One region of the Sporanaerobacter acetigenes DSM 13106 genome, then DNA from elsewhere that is predicted to be linked to it. Evidence: a T-box and tRNA genes for the amino acid it is inferred to sense, from the RefSeq annotation. Region 1 holds a T-box; the other regions hold tRNA genes.

Region 1 (7,909 bases):
CATCTTCTACAACCTTTAGATCGTTTTTCCTAGCAATATTCATTATTCTATCCATATCACAAGATACACCTGCATAATGAACAGGAAAAATTGCCTTTGTTTTATTTGTTATTTTTCGTTTTATATCTTCTGGATCAATATTTAATGTATCTTCCTCTATTTCTGCAAAAACTGGCACTGCACCTCTTAAAACTACTGCATTGGCAGTTGAAACAAAGGTATAAGATGGCATGATCACTTCATCTCCTTCTTTTAAATCCAAAAGAATAGCAGCCATATCTAACGCAGAACTACAAGATGTAGTAAGCAATGCCTTTTTAGTATTAAAAATTTCTTCTATAAACGTACTACATTTTTTAGAATAATATCCATCACCAGATAGTTTACCTCTGAAAATAGCATCTTCTATATATAATATTTCTTTTTTGGTCATATAAGGTTTATTAAATGGTATCATTTATCCCATCCCCTTTTATTCTATTTATAAATTTACATTATTAACCTACAAAATTAAGTAGCAAGAAGAAAGTTTTTTAATCTTCTCGCTACTAATATATTCTTTAAATCTACTCTAATATGACTAAGCTATTTTTAGCTAATAAAAATGAACTAACTTTTCTTAATTGGGTACTTTTTTTAATAACAGATCCCTTTTCTACGATACTCGAATCAATTATAGAATCAATATCTGAAATATTGGATTCATCTAGTATAATACTATTTTCAATTTGACAATTAGAGATAGAGACATTGTTCCCTAGTGATGTATAGGGACCTATATAAGAATTCTCTATCATAACACCATCTCCTATACTCACTGGTCCCCTAATGATACTATTTATTATTTTTGAATTTTCCTCAAGAATAATTTTACCAGAAATATCAGAAGATATAATCTCTCCCACTACATTCTCTTTGATACCAATAAGCCTATTCATATTTTCTTTTAGTATATCCTCAGGTGTCCCTAAGTCCTTCCAATCACCTTCTAATATATCATAAGTTACATTATAACTATTATCTAGTAGCCACTTTATAGCATCAGTTATCTCATATTCACCTCTCCAAGAAGATTTTATATTTTCACAAGCTTTAAATATACTAGAATCGAAAGCATATATACCAGTAATAGCTAAATTTGAAGGAGGATTTTTAGGCTTTTCAACTAAATCTACTATTTTCCCATTTAAAACATCAGCTACCCCAAATTGAGATGGATTTTCAACTTCTTTCAATAATATACTACAGTTTACATTTTCGGAATTAAATTTATCTAGAAACTTTTTTAAACTAAACTTATACATATTATCTCCTAAAATCATGATGAATTTTTCATTATCAATAAATTCCTTTGCCGAAACAACAGCATTAGCAAGTCCAATTGGTTTATCTTGATCTATATAAGTATATTTTATTTTTTCTCTTTTTTCGTAGAATCTTAATGCTTCATTAAAAGTATCTTCTTTTTGATTTGACAAAATTCCTATATCCACTATTCCTACTTCAACTAAGGAATCAATTATATAAAATAGTATTGGTTTATTTGCTATAGGAATGAGCTGTTTTTGAACAGAAAGAGTCACAGGCCAAAGTCTGCTACCCGTTCCACCACACAATATGAGAGTTTTCATAATATAATCACCTCTTTAATGAATAAGTTTGTTCCACCATTCTTCATTTTCCACATACCATTTTATAGTCTCATTTAAGCCATCTTTTAAATTATAAACAGGTTTCCATCCTATATTAGTATTATCTAATGCATATCTAAAATCATGACCTCGCCTATCACTTACAAACTCAATCTGCTCTTCTGATTTATTTAACAATTTCAATATCTCTTTCACTATATTTATATTGCTTCCTTCTTCCCTTGTGCTAATATTATATATCTCACCTGTCTTTCCCCTATCAATAACCATATCTATTGCCCTACAATGATCCACTACATGAATCCATTCCCTTATATTTTGCCCATCTCCATAAATAGGTAATTTCTCCCCCTTTATTCCCTTAATAGTCATCAGAGGGATGAGCTTTTCTGGAAACTGATATGGACCATAATTGTTACAACATCTTGTGATAACTACGGGAAATTTGTATGTCTTGTAATAAGAAAGGCAAAGCAAGTCAGCACTAGCTTTACTTGCAGAATAAGGATTGGAAGGATTTATTTGAGATGTTTCTGTGAAAACTCCATCTCTACCCAATGTTCCATAGACTTCATCAGTAGACACTTGAACAAATTTCTTTACTCCATACTTTTTTGCAAATTCTAATAAAGCATGAGTTCCTAAAGTATTTGTTTTAGTAAATATAAGTGAATCTTCTATACTTCTATCAACATGGGATTCAGCTGCAAAATTAACTACATAGTCAATTTTATCATCAAATAATTGTTGTAGTAGCTTTTGATCATTTATAGAACCCTTTACAAAACTATATCTTTTATCATCTAGCGAATCTCTTATATTATCTATATTGCCTGCATAAGTTAATTTATCTAGATTTATAACTTTAAAATCTCTATATTTGTTTAAAAAATATCTTGAAAAATTGCTCCCAATGAAACCAGCTCCACCTGTCACTAATATTTTTTTCAATTTCAACCACCATCCTATTTGTTTTCTAATACTATAGTATTTAATATGAATGATTTTGACATTGGCAATCAGGTAAAATAAAAAGTCTTAGTATTTCAACTAAGACTTTTTATAAAATATCTATTTATTTAGTTTTTCTTTTAATTTTTCTAACATATCAATAGTCATACTTGACAAATCATATTTCGGATCCCAACCCCATTCCTTTCTTGCTGCACTATCATCTAAAGAATCTGGCCAAGAATCTGCAATGGCTTGTCTAACTGGGTCTACATCATAATCCATTTCGAACTCTGGTATATGTTTCTTGATTTCAGCTGCAATATCTTCTGGTGCAAAACTCATAGCAGTTATATTGAAAGCATTTCTATGAATAAGTTTATCTGGATTTGCTTCCATCAAACTTATAATTGCATTAAGAGCATCTGGCATATACATCATGTCCATAAGAGTACCTTCTTGGATAAAGCTTGTGTACTTCTTTTGTTTCAATGCTTCATAGTAGATATGTACAGCATAATCTGTAGTTCCACCACCTGGCAATGTCTCATAAGAAATAAGTCCTGGAAAACGTACTCCTCTTGTATCTACACCAAACTTTTTATAGTAATAGTCACATAGCAATTCTCCTGCTACTTTTGTCACACCATACATAGTTCCTGGTCTTTGTATAGTATCTTGTGGTGTTTTATCCTTTGGAGTAGATGGTCCAAATGCAGCAATAGAACTTGGAGTAAATACAGCACAATTTTTTTCTCTTGCCACTTCCAATACATTGTATAGCCCATTCATGTTTATATCCCATGCTTGATTTGGTTTTTGTTCTCCAACTGCTGAAAGTAAAGCTGCCAAATGAACAATTGTATTTACTTCATGTTTTTTCACAACATCTGCAATTTGTTCAGCATTTGTCACTTCTACAATTTCGAAAGGACCTGACTCAATTACTTTTTCTTGACCTTCCTTCATTCTTCTACTACTAGCTACAACATTGTCATTTCCGTATATTTTTCTTAATTCCATAGTTAGTTCTGAACCAATTTGACCTAAAGCACCCGTAACTAAAATTTTTCTCATTACATCGCACCTCCAAATAATAGGTATACTTTTTTAATTAGCAATTCAATTATAACATATTTTCACAAATTCAAAAACTTAATTTAATTTAACAATCAAATATATATACAATAGTTTGAGACAAGGGAATTTATCCCCTGCCTATTTAACTACAATATTATATATTTTTCCTGGCACATATATTTCTTTAACTATATTTTTCCCCTCAACATATTTTCTCGTACCTTCGTTTTTCAAAACTTTTTCTCTTATAGACTCTTTTGTCTCGTCTATAGATATAGTCTCTTTCCCTCTGACTTTACCATTTATTTGTATAGCAATTTCAATTATCTCATCTACAATTTTATCCTTATCCCATTTTGGCCATGTAGCCTTGTGTAACATACCTCCTAAATTTAATCTATCCCACATTTCTTCAGTAATATGTGGTGCTACAGGATTTAACAAAATAAGATAGGTTCTCATATCTTCATGGGTCATCTTGCCTATACTATTGAATTCATTTAATAGTGACATAAGAGCTGCTATAGCAGTATTGAACTTAAGATTTTCATAATCCTCTGTTACCTTCTTGATAGTTTTGTGGATACTGGTTTCTAGCTCTTTAGAACAGTCGTCACCTTCTACAACAATATCTTGTAATCTCCATACTCTTTCTAAAAATCTTCTACATCCTTTAACTCCGTTTTCTGACCAAGGAACACTTTTTTCAAAGTCCCCAATAAACATTTCATAGGTTCTCAATGTATCTGCGCCATATTCATTGACTATTTCATCTGGATTAATTACATTTCCTCTGGATTTTGACATTTTTTCATTATTTTCTCCAAGTATCATACCATGAGAAGTTCTCTTTTTATAAGGTTCTGGACAAGGAACTACTCCTAAATCATATAAGAACTTATGCCAAAATCTTGAATAAAGTAAATGTAATGTAGTATGTTCCATTCCACCATTGTACCAATCTACTGGTAGCCAATAATCTAATTCTTCTTTACTTGCCAACTCGTTTTCATTGTGTGGATCTATATATCTTAAAAAATACCAAGATGAACCAGCCCATTGAGGCATAGTATCTGTTTCTCTTGTAGCCTTCCCGCCGCATTTAGGACAAGTTGTTTCTACCCAATCTTTCATCTTGGCAAGAGGTGATTCTCCATTGTCTGTAGGTTCGTAGCTTTCAACTTCAGGCAACAAAACAGGCAATTCTTCTTCTGGAACAGGCACCCATCCACATTTTTCACAATAAACTAGTGGTATAGGTTCTCCCCAGTATCTTTGACGAGAAAATACCCAGTCTCTCAATTTATAATTTATTTTTCTCTCTCCAAGACCTTTTTCTTCAAGCCAATCGCTCATCTTCTTTTTAGCTTCTTTAACTTCTAAACCATTTAAGAAACCTGAATTTATCAATATTCCTGATTCAGTATCTGTATATGCGTTTTCTTCTACATTTCCACCAGCTACAACTTCTACTATTGGAAGACCAAATTTTTTCGCAAATTCCCAATCTCTGCTGTCATGGCTAGGTACCGCCATAATAGCTCCCGTACCATAACTTATAAGTACATAATCAGAAATCCAAATAGGAATTTCTTTTCCGTTAGCTGGGTTTATGGCTTTTAATCCTTTTATTTCGACACCAGTTTTTTCTTTAACTAATTCAGTTCTTTCAAAGTCAGATTTTTTGCTACTCATCTCCTGATAAGTTTTTAACTCATCTAAGTTTTTAATTTCATTTTTATATTTTTCTATTAATGGATGTTCAGGTGCTATAACCATATAGGTAGAACCATACAATGTATCTGGTCTAGTTGTAAAAACTCTCAATTTGTCATCTGTTCCACTGATTTGAAAATCTACTTCCATTCCTTCAGATTTACCTATCCAGTTTATTTGTTGAGTTTTTACTCTTTCAATATAGTCTACTGTATCCAAATCATTTATAAGTCTATCTGCATATTCAGTGATCTTAAGCATCCATTGGTTCTTAACCTTCCTTACAACTTCTCCACCACATCTCTCACAAGTACCATTTACAACTTCTTCATTTGCCAAACCTACTTTACAAGAAGTACACCAGTTTATAGGCATTTCTTGCTTATAAGCAAGACCTTTTTCAAACATCTTCAAAAATATCCATTGAGTCCATTTATAATACATTGGATCTGTAGTATTTATTTCTCTTGACCAATCAAAAGAAAATCCTATGGACTTAAGTTGATTTTTAAACATCTCTACATTTTTTTCTGTAACAACCTTTGGGTGAATTTTATTTTTAATTGCAAAGTTTTCTGTAGGAAGTCCAAAAGCATCCCAGCCCATTGGATATAGAACATTGTATCCTTCAAATCTTCTTTTCCTTGCAACTATGTCTAAAGCAGTATAAGGTCTTGGATGACCTACATGTAGTCCTTTCCCAGAAGGATAAGGAAATTCTATCAACGCATAAAACTTAGGTTTAGACTTATCTGTACTAGTCTTAAAAACTTCTTTTTCTTCCCAAATATCTTGCCATTTCTTTTCAATAACATTCGGATTGTACTCAGTCATTTTTCAAACCTCCTCATATTTTTAAAGATAAAAAAACCTTTCGCCTATATTAGAGACGAAAGGTTTACTCCGCGGTACCACACTAATTGGAAGATTTCATCTTCCCACTTTAAAATATAACGGCTTGCAACCGGTCAAAGCTACTATTTTCACTTTGACAACTCAGAAACGAGTTCAGTTTTAGCTAATACTGTTTTTCACCACCCAACAGTTCTCTTTAAATAGCTCTAAACCTACTACTTTTCTTCAATGTCTATATATGATTTTCCTGTATTATACCAAATTCAAAATATAAAATCAACAATATTTTAAAATTCTGCTGAATTAACTGTCCTTGGGAAAGGTAACACATCTCTAATATTGGTCATACCAGTTATATACATTATAGCTCTTTCAAATCCAAGTCCATAACCTGCATGTTTAGTTCCACCATATTTTCTCAATTCTAAATACCACCAATATGCTTCCTTATCTAGTCCCATCTCATCCATTCTTCTTTCCAATACATCTAGTCTTTCTTCTCTTTGACTTCCTCCAATTATCTCCCCTATTCCAGGTACAAGTAAATCCATAGCTGCAACAGTTTTTTCATCATCATTTAATCTCATATAAAAAGCCTTTATATCCTTTGGATAATCTATGACAAATACTGGTTTCTTAAATACTTTCTCAGTTATATATCTTTCATGTTCTGTTTGTAAATCCATTCCCCATTCTACAGGATAATCAAAAGACTCCCCTGATTTCTTTAAAATATCAACTGCTTCTGTGTATGTTATACATCCAAAATCAGAATTTACTACATTTTCTAATCTTGCAAAAAGTCCTTTATCTACAAAAGAATTAAAAAACTCCATTTCTTCCCTTGCGTTTTCCAAACAATAGCTTATAACATATTTCATCATGTCTTCTGCCAAATTCATGTCATCTTTAAGATCAGCAAAAGCAATTTCAGGTTCTATCATCCAAAATTCTGCCGCATGTCTTGCAGTATTGGAATTTTCCGCCCTAAAAGTTGGCCCAAAGGTATATACATTTCTAAAAGCTAGTGCATAAGCTTCTGCTTCCAACTGACCACTAACTGTTAGATTTGTCTCTTTCCCAAAGAAATCTTCTTTAAAATCAACTTTTTTGTTTTCATCTAATGGCAGATTTTCCAAATCCAAAATAGTTGTTCTAAACATTTCTCCTGCTCCTTCAGCATCACTTGCTGTAATTATAGGAGTATGAACATAGACAAATCCTCTTTCTTGGAAAAATTTGTGTATTGCATATGCAGCTAAACTTCTCACTCTAAATACTGCAGAGAAAGTATTGCTTCTAGGCCTTAAATGAGCTATTGTTCTCAAATATTCAAAAGAATGTCTTTTCTTTTGCAATGGATAATCATTGTTAGAATAACCTTCTACTGAAATATTAGTCGCTTTAATTTCAAAAGGCTGTTTAGCTTCAGGAGTTGAATCCAATTTTCCTTCAACTACTATAGATGAACTAATGGGAAGTTTACAAATATCTTTAAAATTTTCCATATTCTCATCGAATACAATTTGAATATTTTTGAAAAAAGTCCCATCATTTACTTCAATAAAACCAAATGCTTTAGAACTCCTTAGAGTTCTCACCCATCCTTCAATTTTTACATCTTTATTTAGATACTTTTCCGTTTCTCTATAAAT
Region 2 (7,909 bases), 190 kb from region 1:
AGAAAGAATATTAAATGAAGATTTGTCTATTGATAGAATAGAGTTAGGAAAATTGACATTTCAAGATGGAAATATGAGAAAAAGATTAAATAGTATAGTTCATCCTAGGATTTTTCAAGCTATAAAGGATGAAGTAGACAAATATTCTAAAATAGAAAAGTTTATTTTTTTAGATATTCCTCTTTTGGTTGAAGAACTTGAAAAAATTAAAGCAAAAGGAATCAATATAGATGAAATATGGCTAGTTTATGTAGATGAAAAAACGCAATTGGAAAGGCTTAAAAAAAGAGATGGTTTTTCCGATGAAGAAGCTTTGGCTAGAATGAGAGCACAAATGTCTATGGAATATAAGAAAAAATATGCAGATAAAATCATAAACAACAGTGGAAGTTTGGAAGAACTTAAAGAAAAAGTAGAAATTCTCACAAAAAGTCTCAAATAGATAGTGGAGGTATATAACTTGGCAAGGCTATTTAATCATAAAATCAAGAAATTTTTCATTTGCATATTGATTGCTGTATTATTGTTTATAAGTATAAAGCTAGTTGTAAAAATCATATATCCAATTAATTATGAAAATTATATAAAAAAGTATTCACAGCACTATAATATAGATTCTCACCTAGTTGCTGCCATAATCAATGTAGAGAGCAAATATGATACATTTGCCGTATCTAAAAAAGATGCACGAGGGCTCATGCAAATTTCACCAACTACAGGAAATTGGGCTTCTGAAAAAATAGATATACAGGATTTTACATTAGAATCCTTATATGATCCAGAGATAAATATAAGGATTGGCTGTTGGTATTTAAGTGTTCTTACAGATGAGTTCAATGGGAATTTACAGCTTATATTGGCAGCATACAATGGAGGAAGTGGCAATGTAAATAAATGGCTTAAAGATGATAGATATAGCGAAGATGGGAAAAGTTTAGATTATATACCTTTCAAAGAAACTAGTGATTATGTAGAAAAGGTACTTAAAAATTATGAAATGTATAAAAAAATTTACAAAAATACTTTTGACATGGAAAGTTCATCTAGATATAATTTCAAGAAAAATATAAAAAGTACATTCATTAAAATGTTTGAAAATTATATTGATGTTTAGTTTGAACATGAGGGGGAAAAAGCGTTGAAAAAAAAGCTATTATTATTTCTAGTACTGACAATAATTTTTTTGTCATTTATGACAGGATGTGAAAATAAGGCAAAGATAGAAAAGAATATCGAAGCATTAGAAGATAAAAGTGAAACAGTTGCCAATGAAAGTGATGAACCAGAATATGGGGGAGAAGTGGTAGTACCTATTACGACAATTAAATCATTAAATCCTCTTTTAAGTGAGAATGCAAGTTTTTATAATTTTAGCAAATTAATTTTTGAGAGCTTGTTTCAATTAGATAGAAATTTAAATATAGAAAATTGTCTTGCTGAAGATTACTCAATAAGAGATGAAGGAAAAACTGTAGATATTAGACTTAAAGATGATGTGTATTGGCATGATGGGGAGAAGTTTACAGCAGATGATGTGGTTTTTACTATAAATACTATTAAATATGGAAGTGGTGAATCGGCTTATAAAGATTTGATACTTAATGGAATAAAACCTTTCAGTACTTCTGATATAAGACATATTTTAAATGTGAAAATAATAGATGATTACAATTTAGAGATATATTTTGACAGAGCTTATAGCAATGCACTAGAAATTTTGACTTTTCCAATCATACCTAAACATCAATTTACAGGGAAAAATGAGAAAGCTTCATATATAAATGCTTTAAGTGCTGAAGAATACAATCCAATTGGGACTGGACCATATAAATTTAATCAATATGAAAAGCTTAAAACTATAAAATTAGTTGCTAATGAAGAATGGTGGAAGGGAAGACCCTATATTGATACAATTGTTGGCAGAGTGCTAGATGATGAAGAATTGTCTCTTACAGCTTTTGAAACAGGGCAAGTTGATTTGGCCAATACTGTTGATGTTGATTGGGAAAAGTATACACAAAAGGACAGAGTAAAAATATATGAATATGTTTCACAAAATTATGAGTTTTTAGCTTTCAGTTTCAAAAATAAAATATTTGCTGATGAAAGTGGATTAGCTATAAGAAAGGCTATTGCCTATGGAATAGATAGACAAGCTATAATTCAAAAAGTATATTTAGGTCACGCTACACAAACTGATTTGCCTATACATCCAGATTCTTGGCTACTTAATCAAGAAGCTAGCATATATGGCTACAACAAATCGAAGGCCAAAGAAGTATTAGATAAAGCTGGATGGATAGATAGAGATGGGGACGGAATATGTGAAGATGAAAATGGAAACAAACTTTCCATAAGGCTATCTACAAATTCCTACAACCCATTGAGATTTAAAACTGCAGAGATGATAGCAGAAAATTTAAGACAAATAGGAATTGAAGTGATAAAAGATTATGCTGAAGAAATTCCTGACAAGCTCACTGAAGAAATGATAGAAAATGATTGGGAAACATTTAGAGGAAAGTTAGATAGAGGAAATTTTGATGTAGCCTTGTTGGGATGGCAATTGTCCAGCGTCCCAGATTTGTCTTTTGCTTTTCATTCATCCCAAATTCAATATGGAACCAATTTCATCAGATATCAAGATGAAGAGATGGACGAATTGTTGGTAGAAGCCTTTAGTGCTCCTGATAGAGAAATGAAAAAGAATGCCTATGACAAATTGGAAACTAAAATAGTTGAAGAATTGCCCTATGTGAGTCTTTTTTTTAGAAATAAAGCTTTGCTTTTAGACAAAAAAGTAAAAGGAAATATAGAACCACAATTTTACAATATATACGACAATATTGAAGAATGGTATATTCCAAAGAAATATCAACAAAAATAACTGTTGATAAATTGCCAAAAATCATTATAATATATAGTGGATATGTTAAAATTGCAGGAGTGGTGGAATTGGCAGACACGTACGTTTGAGGGGCGTATGGCAATAGCCTTGAGGGTTCAAATCCCTTCTCCTGCACCACTAAGAAATAAAAAGACGTTTAATTGCTAAAATTAATTAGCAGTTAGACGTCTTTTTTATAATAAATAGAAAAGTTCTAGTTTTCCTTAGAAATTTTGCTTCTTCTGCAAGATATAAGCTTGTGTACTAGGATATTAAAAGATATAATGAAATTTATAAATTATATGCTAATATAGTATTAAGCGTATATATAATAAGAATAGGGAGATATTTATAGGATTTGGTTTTTGATCATCTTAATTACTGGAACAATCAAAAAAGAAAGGAAAAAGCAAATGAAGAAAATAACACTTAAAACAATAACTACTTTGGCATTAATAGTATTGGTATCTTTTTTTATTGTTGAAGTCTTGATGATTGTTGAAGGAAGTAGGAAAACAGTAGATAAGGTTGATTATGTTATAGTTTTGGGAGCTAGACTTTATGGAGAAAAACCTTCACCGGCACTATTGGAAAGACTTAAATTTGCAAAAGAGTATTTAAGTGAAAATAAAGACGTAAAAGTAATAGTATCAGGTGGACAAGGTATGGATGAGGATATATCAGAGGCACAGGCAATGAAAAAATACTTAGTAGACAATGGAATTGACAAAGATAGTGTAATCATTGAAGATAAATCTACTTCTACTTTTGAGAACCTACAATTTAGCTTGGAAAAAATTAAGCAATTAGATGATAAAGAAAATGTAAAAGTTTTACTTGCTACCAACAAATATCATATATTTAGAGCAAAGTTCTTGGCTAAAAGATTGGGTATGATTCCCTATGGATTGCCTGCAAAGACCCCCATATCAATTGTTGTTCCACAATATATAAGAGAGTATTTTGCAGTGATAAAGTCAATCTTTTTTGATAAGTGAGTTTAGTAAAATCAATTTTTTAGTGTCTTGGAATAGGAATTTAGCCAATAAATACTAAGGTGTGATTTTATGAATAGTAGTACTATCATTCATGTGGATATGGATGCGTTTTTTGCTTCGGTAGAACAAAGAGATGACAAGAAACTTAAAAATAAGCCTGTGATTGTGGGAGGTAGTTTGGAAAATAGAGGGGTAGTCTCTACTGCTTCTTATGAGGCGAGAAAATATGGGGTTCATTCTGCTATGTCTATAGCTATGGCGAAAAAACTCTGCCCAGAAGCGATATTTCTTCCGGTAAATATGAAAAAATATAAAGAAGTTTCAAGAAGCATAAATGATATATTTAGAAGATATAGTCATACAATAGAACCTGTTTCTATAGATGAAGCTTTTATTGATATAACGGGGAAAGAACCTTTAAGTACAGCAATGAATATAAAAAGAAATATAAAGGATGAATTGGATTTGACAGCTTCTGTAGGGATATCCGTAAATAAACTTTTGGCGAAAATTGCATCTGATACAAAAAAGCCAAATGGTTTGACTATCATTAAGGAAGAAGAAGCAGTAGCTTTTTTAAAGCCACTTTCTTTGAGAAAATTGTGGGGAATAGGGCCCAAAACAGAAAGGGAACTGAACAAATTGGGGATATACACCATAGGAGATCTTCAAAATTATGATGTAAACGTATTGATTGATAAATTTGGCAAGAGAGGAGAGGAACTTTTTGAGTTTTCTATGGGAATTGATAATAGACCCGTAGAAATGAATATTGCTAGTCAATCAATTGGTGAGGAAGAAACTTTTGTTAAAGATACTTTAGATATGGAGTTTATGTACGCAAAGTTGCAAGAATATTCGCTAAACATTTCCTACAAATTGGAGCACAAAGGTTTCTTGGCAAGAACCATAACTGTAAAGCTTAAGTATGAGGATTTTTCAACTGAAACTAGGAGCATTACATTGAATATTCCTACAGATGAATATGAAACTATATATGAAATAAGTCTTTTTATATTTAGAAATAAGTTTTCACTAAATAAAAGGATTAGACTGCTGGGAATTACAGTTTCAAATTTTATTTATCCAAATGATCCGCTTCAATTAAGTTTACTATAAAATAAGTTTTGAGGAGGTGTCTACTTGAAATTAAGAGAAATTCAAGAGATATTGGAGGCAAAGGTTATAGTTGGAGAAGAATATCTAGACAAAGAGGTTTTATATGCTTTTAGTTCAGACTTAATGAGTGATGTGTTGGCTTATGTGAACGAGGATACTGTACTGCTTACGGGTCTTAATAATCCGCAAGTTATAAGAACTGCTGAAATGATGGATTTACCTGCCATAGTTTTTGTAAGAGGCAAGTTTCCTAGTAGTGATTTAATTGAGTTAGCTAAAAACAATAAATTAACTGTATTGTTTACTACGGATACCATGTATACAGCATCTGGGAAACTTTATAAAAGTGGCTTAGAAGGTATAAAAATAAAGGAAGGATCGATAGAAAAATGAGTCATAGTATTATTAAATTAGAATATGAAATATTGGAAAACGATTTTTCTAGGGCAGGTGAAGCATCTAGCAATATGAAAAAAATGCTTACTCATTTAGGCATAAATTCTAAAATAATTAGAAAAGCTGCTATAGTTACTTATGAAGCGGAGATGAATATTGTTATTCATTCAAAGGGAGGTAAGATTTTTGTGACAGTATCTCCAGAATGTATTGAGGTTTTAGCTAAAGATAAGGGCCCTGGAATCAAGGATTTAGATTTAGCGATGCAAGAAGGATATTCTACAGCACCTAATGATATAAGAGAACTAGGATTTGGGGCAGGTATGGGTTTACCCAATATGAAAAAATTTTGCGATGATTTTCAGATATTATCTAGTGAGGGGAATGAAACATGTGTCAATATGAAGATTTGTTTAAAATAAAAAAGATTGGGTGGTATAGAGATGAAAAAATATATTCATTCGGTATTGTTGAATGAAGATAAGTGTATAGGTTGCACTCATTGCATGAGACGTTGTCCTACAGAAGCTATAAGGGTTAGAAACAAAAAAGCTCACATCATCAAAGAAAGATGTGTTGACTGTGGAGAATGTATAAGAGTATGTCCCAGTCATGCTCAAGATTCAATAACAGACAGTTTGGATAAATTAAAAGAGTTCAAGTACAATATTGCTATTCCTGGGATTACACTATATGGACAATTTAGTTCGAAAACAGATATGAACAAAGTATATGAAGGCATAAAAATGCTAGGATTTGATGATGTCTTTGATGAAGGAATAGCGGCTGATATACTTTCCGTAACAATAAAGAATATGATAAAAAACGACAATTTGCCTAAACCCATTATTTCTTCTTTTTGTCCAGCGGTTTTAAGGCTTATACAGGTAAGATTTTCTTCTCTTATTGACAATATAATAACTGTAGAATCAGCTATGGAAGTCGCTGGAAGGATAGCAAAAGATATGGCTATGAAGAAATATGGATATGAAAAAGAAGAAGTTGGTGTTTTTTATTTGACACCTTGTCCAGCAAAAGTGACTAGTATAAAAAATCCCATAGGAATAAAGGATTCTTCTTTGGATGGTGCTATAGCTATAAATAAAATTTATGGGGAAATAGTTAAAAAAATGAAGGGTGTGAAAAATACTCATGAGTATGAAAGAGCTACTCCAGGTGGTATAGGCTGGGCTCGAGTTGGCGGCCAAAGTTATTCCATTGATGTGGACAATTATATTGCAGTAGATGGTATAGAAAATGTCATGAATATTTTAGAGGAAATAGAGTTGGGAAAATTGGATGGAGTAGTGTTTTTTGAAGGGCTTGCCTGTGTAGGGGGATGTGTAGGAGGTCCTCTAAATGTGGAAAATCCTTTTATAGCTAAAAGTATTATAAGAGAGTTGTCAACCAAAGCTACGGAAAAAGAATATAAATCATCAATATATACAGAAGATGAGCATATAGACTATTATTTAAAAAATGAATTTATAAATTGGACGGAAAATATTGAGCCTAAAGGAATATTAACTCTTGATGATGATATACAAAAAGCCATTGAAAAACTTGAAATGATAGAAGAAATATTAGATTTTCTTCCAGGTCTGGACTGTGGGTCTTGCGGTGCTCCTACATGTAGAGCTTTGGCAGAAGATGTAGTGAGAGGATTTGCCAATATAGAAGATTGTATTTTTAAATAGGGGGTAATATTTATGAAATTAAAAAAAATAAAAGAAAGTTTAAATTTAGAGGTAATTGCTGGATACAGTGAAGAAGACAAGGAAGTTGAAGGCGCATATATAGGGGATTTGCTGAGTGTAGTCATGTCTAGTGCAAATGAAAACAATATTTGGATAACTATACAAACTCATTTAAATATCATAGCAGTGGCTACTCTTGTTGGTACTTCATGTATCATTGTAGCAGAAGGTATGGAAATAGACGAGGAAACCATAAAAAAAGCCAATGAAATAAATATGCCACTATTTAGAAGCAATTTAAGTAGTTATGAAATAGCTTGTAAATTAAATGAACTGGGTATCTAATATGGATTATAGCATAGATCTTCACATACATTCAGCCTTGTCTCCTTGTGCATCTCGTGATATGACTCCCAACAATATTGTAAATATGGCCTATATAAAAAAACTTGATATTATATCTATTACAGATCACAATACAATGGAAAACATAGAAAGTATCATGAAATTAGGTGAAGATAAAAACATACTTGTTATTCCAGGAATTGAAGTGACCACAAAGGAAGAAGTGCACGTTCTTTGTTTTTTTGAAGACGTGAAAGATGGATTAAAATTTTCTCGAAGGATTTATGATAGCTTACCTTATATAAAAAACAAAGAAAAGTTTTTTGAAGAGCAACTGATACTTGATGTTAAAGATGAAATTGTAGGCAAATTGGACAAATTACTTATAAGTAGATGTTCATATACTATTGATGAAGTAAACAAATTTGCAAGTTTGAATAATGGAGTTATGGTACCTGCTCATGTAA
Region 3 (7,909 bases), on a different contig from region 1:
TTGAACACCTTCTCCACTGACATCTCTTGTTATAGATGGATTTTCTGTTTTTCTTGCTATTTTATCTATTTCATCTATATATACAATGCCTTTTTCTGCTCTCTCTATGTCATAATCTGCAGCTTGTATTAGCTTAAGAATAATATTTTCTACATCCTCGCCAACATAACCTGCTTCTGTCAGAGAAGTGGCATCTGCTATCGCAAAAGGTACGTTCAAAATCTTTGCCAATGTTTGAGCTAACAATGTTTTCCCTGAACCTGTTGGTCCAATCATTATTATATTGCTCTTTTGCAATTCTATATCACTATTTCTAGAATTTGTACTATTTATTCTTTTGTAGTGATTATATACTGCCACAGCTAATGCTCTTTTTGCTCTCTCCTGTTTAATCACATAATCATCAAGAGTATTTTTTATCTTTATAGGCTTTGGTAACTCATCTATTTCATATTCAAAACTGTCTTCAAATTCTTCATCTATTATTTCTTGACACAATTCTATACATTCATCACAAATGTAAACATTGGGTCCAGCAATAAGCCTTCTAACTTGATCTTGAGGTTTCCCGCAAAAAGAACATCTAAGCTGCTTATCATCAAATCTTGCCATTATGACACCTCACTTAATGTTATTTTCTGAATTCTATTACTTCATCTATTATACCATACTTTTTAGCTTCTTCAGCAGACATAAAAAAATCTCTGTCTGTATCATGAGCGATTTTATCGTAAGGTTGACCAGTTCTCTCACTTAATATCCTATTTATTTGTTCTCTAGTTTTTACAATTCTTTCAGCATGAATCCTGATATCTTCTGCTTGACCTTGCATACCACCTAGTGGTTGATGTATCATTATTTCTGCATTTGGCAGTGCAAATCTCTTACCTTTTTCCCCTGCAGCAAGCAAAAATGCACCCATACTTGCTGCCATTCCTATGCATATAGTTGAAACATCTGGTTTTATATATTGAATTGTATCATAAATGGCAAATCCAGAAGTTATAGAACCACCTGGGCTATTTATATAAAGCTGAATGTCTTTATCAGGATCTTCTGCTTCTAAAAATAGCAACTGTGCAACTACCAAATTGGCAGTTATATCATTTACTTCTTCGCCAAGAAATATTATTCTTTCTTTTAGTAGCCTAGAGTAAATATCGTAAGATCTTTCTCCTCTATTGTTTTGCTCGACTACAATTGGAACTAAAGCCATATCATACCCCTCCTACTCAATGCTTATTAAATAAATTTAGCATTTGACATTAAAAATTCAATTGTCTTATCTCTCATTATACCCTCTTTAAGGTATTCTAAATCTCCCAATTTCATATCTTGTTTGAACTTTTCTACATCTTCATGGTTATACTCTACTGCCATTCTTTCTAATTCCTTGTCAAGGTCTTCATCTGAAGCTTGAATATTTTCAGCTTTTGCTACTGCTTCAAGTACTAAGTCACTTTTAACTCTATTTTCAGCATTTGGTCTTATTTGCTCTTTTAAGTCTTCTATACTACTATTTGTAAGCTCAAAATACCTATCAATTGAAAGTCCTTGCAATCTCAATCTATAGTCAAATTCTCCTATCTCATTTTGAATTTGATTATCTATCATAACTTGTGGAATATCAACTTCAGATGATTCTACAAGTGCTTTTATAACACTAGTTTCTCTTTCCATTTCTTCTTTATTTTTTGCTTCTTTTTCTAGTCTTTCTCTTATACTATTTTTAAATTCCTCTAATGTGTCATATTCGCTGACATCTTTTGCAAACTCATCGTCAAGAACTGGAAATTCTTTTTCTTTAATATCATTGATAGTTACTTTAAAAAGAGCTTCTTCTCCCTTTAGATTTTCCTCAAAATAATCTTCAGGGAATGTTACCTTTACATCAACTAAATCTCCCTTTTTCTTTCCAATAAGTTGTTCTTCAAATCCAGGAATAAATCTCCCTGCACCTATTTCTAATTCTTGATTTTCTGCTGAACCACCTTCGAACTTTTCTTCCCCTAAGTATCCTTCAAAATTAATATTTAAAACATCTTTTTCTTTTGCTTCTCTGTCTGAGGCATCTACAAGTCTATAATTCATATCTCTAATATTTTTTAACTCTTCTTCAACATCTTCATCTGTAACATTATACTCTACTTTTTCTACTTCTATACTCTTGTACTCACCCAATTTAACTTCAGGTTTTATAGTTACTTCAACTTTAAATATAACAGGTTTGCCACTTTCAAGTTGTTCAATATCTACATCTGGAGTATCTACTGGTTCAAGAGACAATTCTTTTATCGCTTCTTCATATGCATCTGGTAATATAATATTTAATGCTTCTTCATAAAATACACCTTCACCATAATTCATTTCAATTATTTTTCTTGGTGCTTTACCTTTTCTAAATCCAGGTATATTGAATCTACTTCTGTTTTTTAGATATGCTTTTTGAACTGCTTCTTGAAATTTATCTTCACCTATCTCAATTGTAAAGGTAGCTTTGTTGTTTTCTTTTTTTTCTAAAACAGAGTTCATCTATCTTTTCCTCCTCGTTATCTTTTTATTTATTTCCCATATAGCTAACTCATTATACCATAAAATTATATCATATAAAATATGTATATCAAATGCATCTTTAATTAAATATTCTTATATTATGTATTATGAAAAAAACCAATGGAACAACCACTGGTTTTTATGGTGCGGGAAAGAGGACTTGAACCCCCACGTCAATGACACTAGATCCTAAGTCTAGCGCGTCTGCCAATTCCGCCACTCCCGCATATAAAGCTTTAAACTACTTTATTATTATAACATTTATATATTAGTTGTCAATAATTTTTTTTGTTTTTTAGAAAAAAGAGCTGCAATATATTTTGCAACTCTATTTTTCATAAATTTCTGCTATATCTAAAGTGATATTTACTTCATAAAATACGTAGTAAACAAGTACGTAAAAAGTGCAAAAACTCCTACTCCAATTAGCATTATCGGTAACAATATTTGAAATGCTGCAATTATCATTGCTAAAATATCTGTCTTTGTAAATTCAAAAGGTTCTTCTTCATTTTTTTTATCTACTGATCTTTTTATTTCTTCTTCTCTTTCTCTAATAGATTGCCTATTTGGCAAAGTGGCACGCCACAAAATGTTCTCCTCCTAAATTTCTAAATTCTGGTGCTTGTTCCTTGCAAATATCTTTTGCATACATACAACGTGTGTGGAACTTACATCCAGATGGTGGATTTGCAGGACTTGGTATGTCACCTTTTAGTATAATCCTATTTATTTTCTTTGTTGGGTCTGGCACTGGTATTGCTGATAGTAATGCTTGAGTATAAGGATGTTTTGGATTGTCAAATAGTGACTTTTTATCAGCTAATTCTACTAGTGTTCCCAAATACATTACTCCTATCCTATGGCTTATATATTTAACTACACCTAAATCATGAGATATAAATAAATAGGATATTTTACGTTCATGTTGTAAATCATTCAATAAGTTTATAACTTGTGATTGAATAGAAACGTCAAGGGCAGAAACTGGCTCATCAGCAACTATAAATGATGGATTCAATGCCAATGCTCTTGCAATTCCTATACGTTGACGTTGTCCTCCTGAAAATTCGTGAGGATATCTATTTATATGATATTTTGCAAGACCACATTTAGTTATTACTTCTACTACATAATCATCAAGTTCTTTTCCTTTTTTGTATATTCCATGTTCAACTAATGATTCTCCTACTATTTCAGAAACTGTCATTCTAGGATTTAATGAGCTGTATGGGTCCTGAAATACTATCTGCATTTCTCTTCTAAGTTTTTTCATTTCATCTTTTGAAGCATTTAAAACATCTTGTCCCTTATAGGTAACGGTACCTTCAGTAGCATCTAACAATCTCAATATTGTTCTCCCAGTAGTAGATTTTCCACATCCAGATTCTCCTACAAGTCCTAATGTTTCTCCCTCTTTTATATAAAGTGAAACACCATCAACAGCTTTTACATCTCCTACTCTTCTTCTAAAAGCACCTTTATATATTGGAAAATATTTTTTTAAATTTTGAGCTTCTAATATTACTTCACTCATTATTTAGTCACCTCCTCTGCTCTAAAGCAGCTGACTTTGTGCCCAGGTGCTATTTCCCTTAAACTTGGCTGACCTTTTCTACATTCATCTGTTGCAAATTTGCATCTTGGATGAAAATAGCAGCCTTTTGGCAAATACAATGGATTTGGTACTGAACCACTAATACTTTCAAGTCTCTTGCCTTCTTCAATAAGAGAAGGTATTGAATTCATTAGACCTATTGTATAAGGATGTCTAGGATTTTTAAACAATTCATCAACAGGGGCATCCTCCACTATTTTTCCTGAATACATAACTACTACGTGATCAGACATCTCAGCTACTACACCAAGATCGTGGGTAATAAGCATTATGGATGTATTTAATTTACTTTTTAAGTCATTCATAAGTTCAAGTATTTGCGCTTGAATAGTCACGTCTAAAGCAGTTGTAGGCTCATCGGCAATTAAGAGTTTTGGTTGACATGAAACTGCCATAGCTATCATGACTCTCTGTCTCATTCCTCCTGAAAGTTGATGTGGATACTCATCAACTATTTTTTCTGCTCTAGGTATTCCTACAAGTTTTAACATCTCAATAGCTTTGTTTTTAGCTTCAGATTCATCTAAGTTTTGATGAAGCATCAATGCTTCCATGATTTGAAATCCAACAGTAAATACTGGATTTAAAGAGGTCATAGGTTCTTGAAATATCATTGAGATATCGTTTCCACGAATATGCCTTATTTGTTCATCAGAAACTTTAGTCAAATCTTCACCATTAAACATTATTTTCCCACTAACTATTCTTCCTGGAGGATCAGGTATTAGACGTAATATTGACATAGCTGTTATACTCTTGCCACAACCAGATTCTCCTACAATTCCTATAGTTTTTCCAGCTTCTACTGAAAAGTTAACACCATCAACAGCTTTAACTACTCCATCATCAGTATAAAAGTAGGTTTTCAAATCTTGTACTTCTAACAGATTTCCCATATTTCTATCCTCCTATCATTTAGACTTAGGGTCAATTGCATCTCTTAGTCCATCACCAAACAAGTTGATACTCATTACTGCAAAGAATATAGCAACTCCTGGTGGCAACCATAACCAAACACGATTCTTCAACACATAGATGTCCCTAGCATTTTGAACCAAGTTGCCCCAAGTAGGAACAGGTGGTGTCACCCCAAGACCAAGGAAAGATAGTCCTGCTTCACTCATTATGGCTCCAGCCATTCCTAGTGTAGCACTAACTATTATATATCCCAATGTATTTGGAATTAAATGTTTCCATATGATCCTACTATCTCTGATACCTAAAGCTTTTGCAGCTTGTATAAATTCTTGTTCTCTAAGGGATAGTATTTGCCCTCTGATCATTCTGGCAAGTCCACCCCAACTCAACAAACCTATTATAAACATCATTATATACATTCTCTTTTCGGGTGCTACTTCTGGCCCTATAACTGCTGAAATAGTAATAGCTATTGGTAAAAATGGAAATGCCATGAATATTTCAACTATTCTCATGAGTAAGTTATCTACCCATCCGCCATAGTATCCAGCAAGACCACCAACAAGTGCACCTATTAGTATCTCAATTATTACGGCAAAAAGTCCAACCTTCATTGAAACTCTTCCACCATATAATATTCTAGTCAAATAATCCCTGCCAAGCTCATCCGTTCCCAATAAATGTGTTTTAGATGGTGCTTGATTTACCTGCGAAAAATCCATTGCATATGGATCATAAGGTGTTAGTACTGGTGCAAGCAATGCAAGGAGCACCATAATAATAAAGATTATCATACCCGTTACTGCTACCTTGTTCTTTTTAAACTTCCTTTTAACCAGCTTCCAAGGAGTAAGTATTACTTGTTCTTCTTCTTTTGCATCTTTATTATCTAAATTGTTGTTCTTATTGGGAGCTTTGTTTTCAGTTTTATTTTTCATGCTTTTTTCAGTCACTTAATACCCTCCTTTCCCTATTCAACCTTAATTCTTGGATCTACTAAGGCATAGCCAATATCAGCTAACAAGTTCCCAAGTAAAGTTAGTAAAGCAAAGAACATATTCAATGCCATAATCAAGTTATAATCTCTTGCACTAATAGCATCCATCATAACATTCCCAATTCCAGGCCATACGAATGTAGTCTCTAATATAACCGCTCCAGAAAAAAGTCCTGGAATCCAAAATCCTATAATGGTCATTATTGGTATAAGAGCATTTCTGAATGCATGTTTGTATATTACAACTTTTTCTGAAAGACCTTTTGATCTTGCAGTACGAATATAATCTTGATTTATTACTTCAAGCATACTTGTCCTTGTATATCTAACTAAACTTGCCATACTTCCTATAACTAATACAAGAGCCGGTAAAAATATATGATGCATTACATCTTTTATATGAGCCCAGCCAGCAGCATTTTTCCCAGGAGTAACCATACCATTTATAGGAAAAGCATTCAATTTAACTGAGAATATATAGATTAGCAACAATCCAAAGAAAAATGATGGCATAGATATACCTATGATTGAAAATACTGTCCAGAAATTATCTGTTTTCGAATACTGTTTTACAGCACAAATTATCCCAATAGGAATTGAAATCAAAAATGCCAATATAAAATCTACAATATTTAAAAGAAAACTATTCCAAATAAAATTTGGTACAACATCGCTGACAGGTTTCTTATATATATAAGAATCACCAAAATCGCCTTTTACTGATCTTGTTAGCCAATTCCAATATTGAACAGGCAGTGGCTTGTCCAATCCAAGTCTAGCACGTTCTGCAGCTCTCTGTTCTGCTGTTGCTTTAGGATCTAGATTTGTTCCAACGGGATCTCCTGGAGCCATTTTTACTATTCCAAATATAACTATTGATATGATGAGTATTACTGGTATCATGTGCAATAATCTTCTTAATATATACTTTAGCATAGTTTCCCTCCTTTAATGCTCTAAAGTTTACCCTTATACAATGTAAACCCGGCAACACCAACCGGGTTTACACTGTATAATTTTTTTCATTGATCTCTTGAAAATTATTGTGCTAATTCAACATTTAATAGAACATCTCTACTTGTCCAATCTTGGAATGGTGAAGTGTCAAAGTTTTGAACACGTTCATTTATTGCATCCCATGATAAGTTTTGAGTTAAGAACATATATGGTAATTCCTCATTCATAAGTTGACACCATTCTTGATAAATTTCAGCACGTTTATTTTGATCAAATTCTTTTCTTCCTGCTTCTAGTAACTTGTCATTTTCTTCATTTATAAATCCTACTGCATTAAATCCTCCTGGAACAGCCATTGAACTGTGGAACAATTCAAAAGCATCAGGATCTATACTTAATGACCAAGCCATATTGTACATATCAAATTCTTGTTTATCATATACTTTTTCAGATAATGCACCAAATTCCATCAAGTTTGGCTCTACTTTAACACCAATCTTTTCCCAGTCAGCTTTTAACATTGGAATTAAACTTTCAACATATTTACTATCTGTATAAGTATCCCATACAAAGGATAGCTTCATACCATCTTTTTCTCTAATTCCATCTGCTCCTGGTTTCCATCCAGCTTCTTCTAAAAGAGCTATAGCTTTGTCAGGATCATATGGATATTCGTTTATATCAGTTGTATATGCCCATGATACTTGAGATACTGGCACATTACATACTTGAGCATTTCCTCCATAGTATACATCAACAAATTGTTGTCTATTAAATCCATAAGTCAATGCTTGACGTACTCTCTTGTCAGCAAGTCTTGGATCTCTTAAATTCCATCCCATATATGAGTATCCATTGTCAGGATA

What was found. A T-box is a leader RNA that pairs with one kind of tRNA and senses whether it is charged. The one in region 1 lies ahead of leuS (leucine--tRNA ligase), so its partner is inferred to be a tRNA-Leu.
Region 2: it has a tRNA-Leu gene. The T-box ahead of leuS (leucine--tRNA ligase) is inferred to sense a tRNA for this amino acid. The anticodon was not compared.
Region 3: it has a tRNA-Leu gene. The T-box ahead of leuS (leucine--tRNA ligase) is inferred to sense a tRNA for this amino acid. The anticodon was not compared.

Annotation. Positions count from the first base shown of each region.
Region 1 covers NZ_FQXR01000003.1:146,282-154,190, forward strand. Annotated here, with positions in the region: gene rffA (dTDP-4-amino-4,6-dideoxygalactose transaminase) at 1-457, opposite strand, end outside; gene BUA21_RS03045 (glucose-1-phosphate thymidylyltransferase) at 567-1,631, opposite strand; gene rfbB (dTDP-glucose 4,6-dehydratase) at 1,647-2,603, opposite strand; gene BUA21_RS03055 (L-threonine 3-dehydrogenase) at 2,724-3,680, opposite strand; gene leuS (leucine--tRNA ligase) at 3,822-6,233, opposite strand; T-box leader at 6,282-6,492, opposite strand; gene asnS (asparagine--tRNA ligase) at 6,542-7,909, opposite strand, start outside.
Region 2 covers NZ_FQXR01000003.1:336,574-344,482, reverse strand. Annotated here, with positions in the region: gene coaE (dephospho-CoA kinase) at 1-442, shown strand, start outside; gene BUA21_RS04055 (lytic transglycosylase domain-containing protein) at 461-1,114, shown strand; gene BUA21_RS04050 (peptide ABC transporter substrate-binding protein) at 1,139-2,887, shown strand; tRNA gene BUA21_RS04045 (tRNA-Leu) at 2,941-3,025, shown strand; gene BUA21_RS04040 (YdcF family protein) at 3,301-3,885, shown strand; gene dinB (DNA polymerase IV) at 3,955-5,004, shown strand; gene BUA21_RS04030 (DRTGG domain-containing protein) at 5,029-5,397, shown strand; gene BUA21_RS04025 (ATP-binding protein) at 5,394-5,822, shown strand; gene BUA21_RS04020 ([Fe-Fe] hydrogenase large subunit C-terminal domain-containing protein) at 5,844-7,097, shown strand; gene BUA21_RS04015 (DRTGG domain-containing protein) at 7,110-7,442, shown strand; gene BUA21_RS04010 (PHP domain-containing protein) at 7,426-7,909, shown strand, end outside.
Region 3 covers NZ_FQXR01000006.1:115,079-122,987, forward strand. Annotated here, with positions in the region: gene clpX (ATP-dependent Clp protease ATP-binding subunit ClpX) at 1-612, opposite strand, end outside; gene clpP (ATP-dependent Clp endopeptidase proteolytic subunit ClpP) at 632-1,216, opposite strand; gene tig (trigger factor) at 1,243-2,532, opposite strand; tRNA gene BUA21_RS07610 (tRNA-Leu) at 2,696-2,779, opposite strand; gene BUA21_RS07615 (hypothetical protein) at 2,920-3,129, opposite strand; gene BUA21_RS07620 (ABC transporter ATP-binding protein) at 3,119-4,090, opposite strand; gene BUA21_RS07625 (ABC transporter ATP-binding protein) at 4,090-5,067, opposite strand; gene opp4C (oligopeptide ABC transporter permease) at 5,083-6,042, opposite strand; gene BUA21_RS07635 (ABC transporter permease) at 6,060-7,022, opposite strand; gene BUA21_RS07640 (peptide-binding protein) at 7,127-7,909, opposite strand, start outside.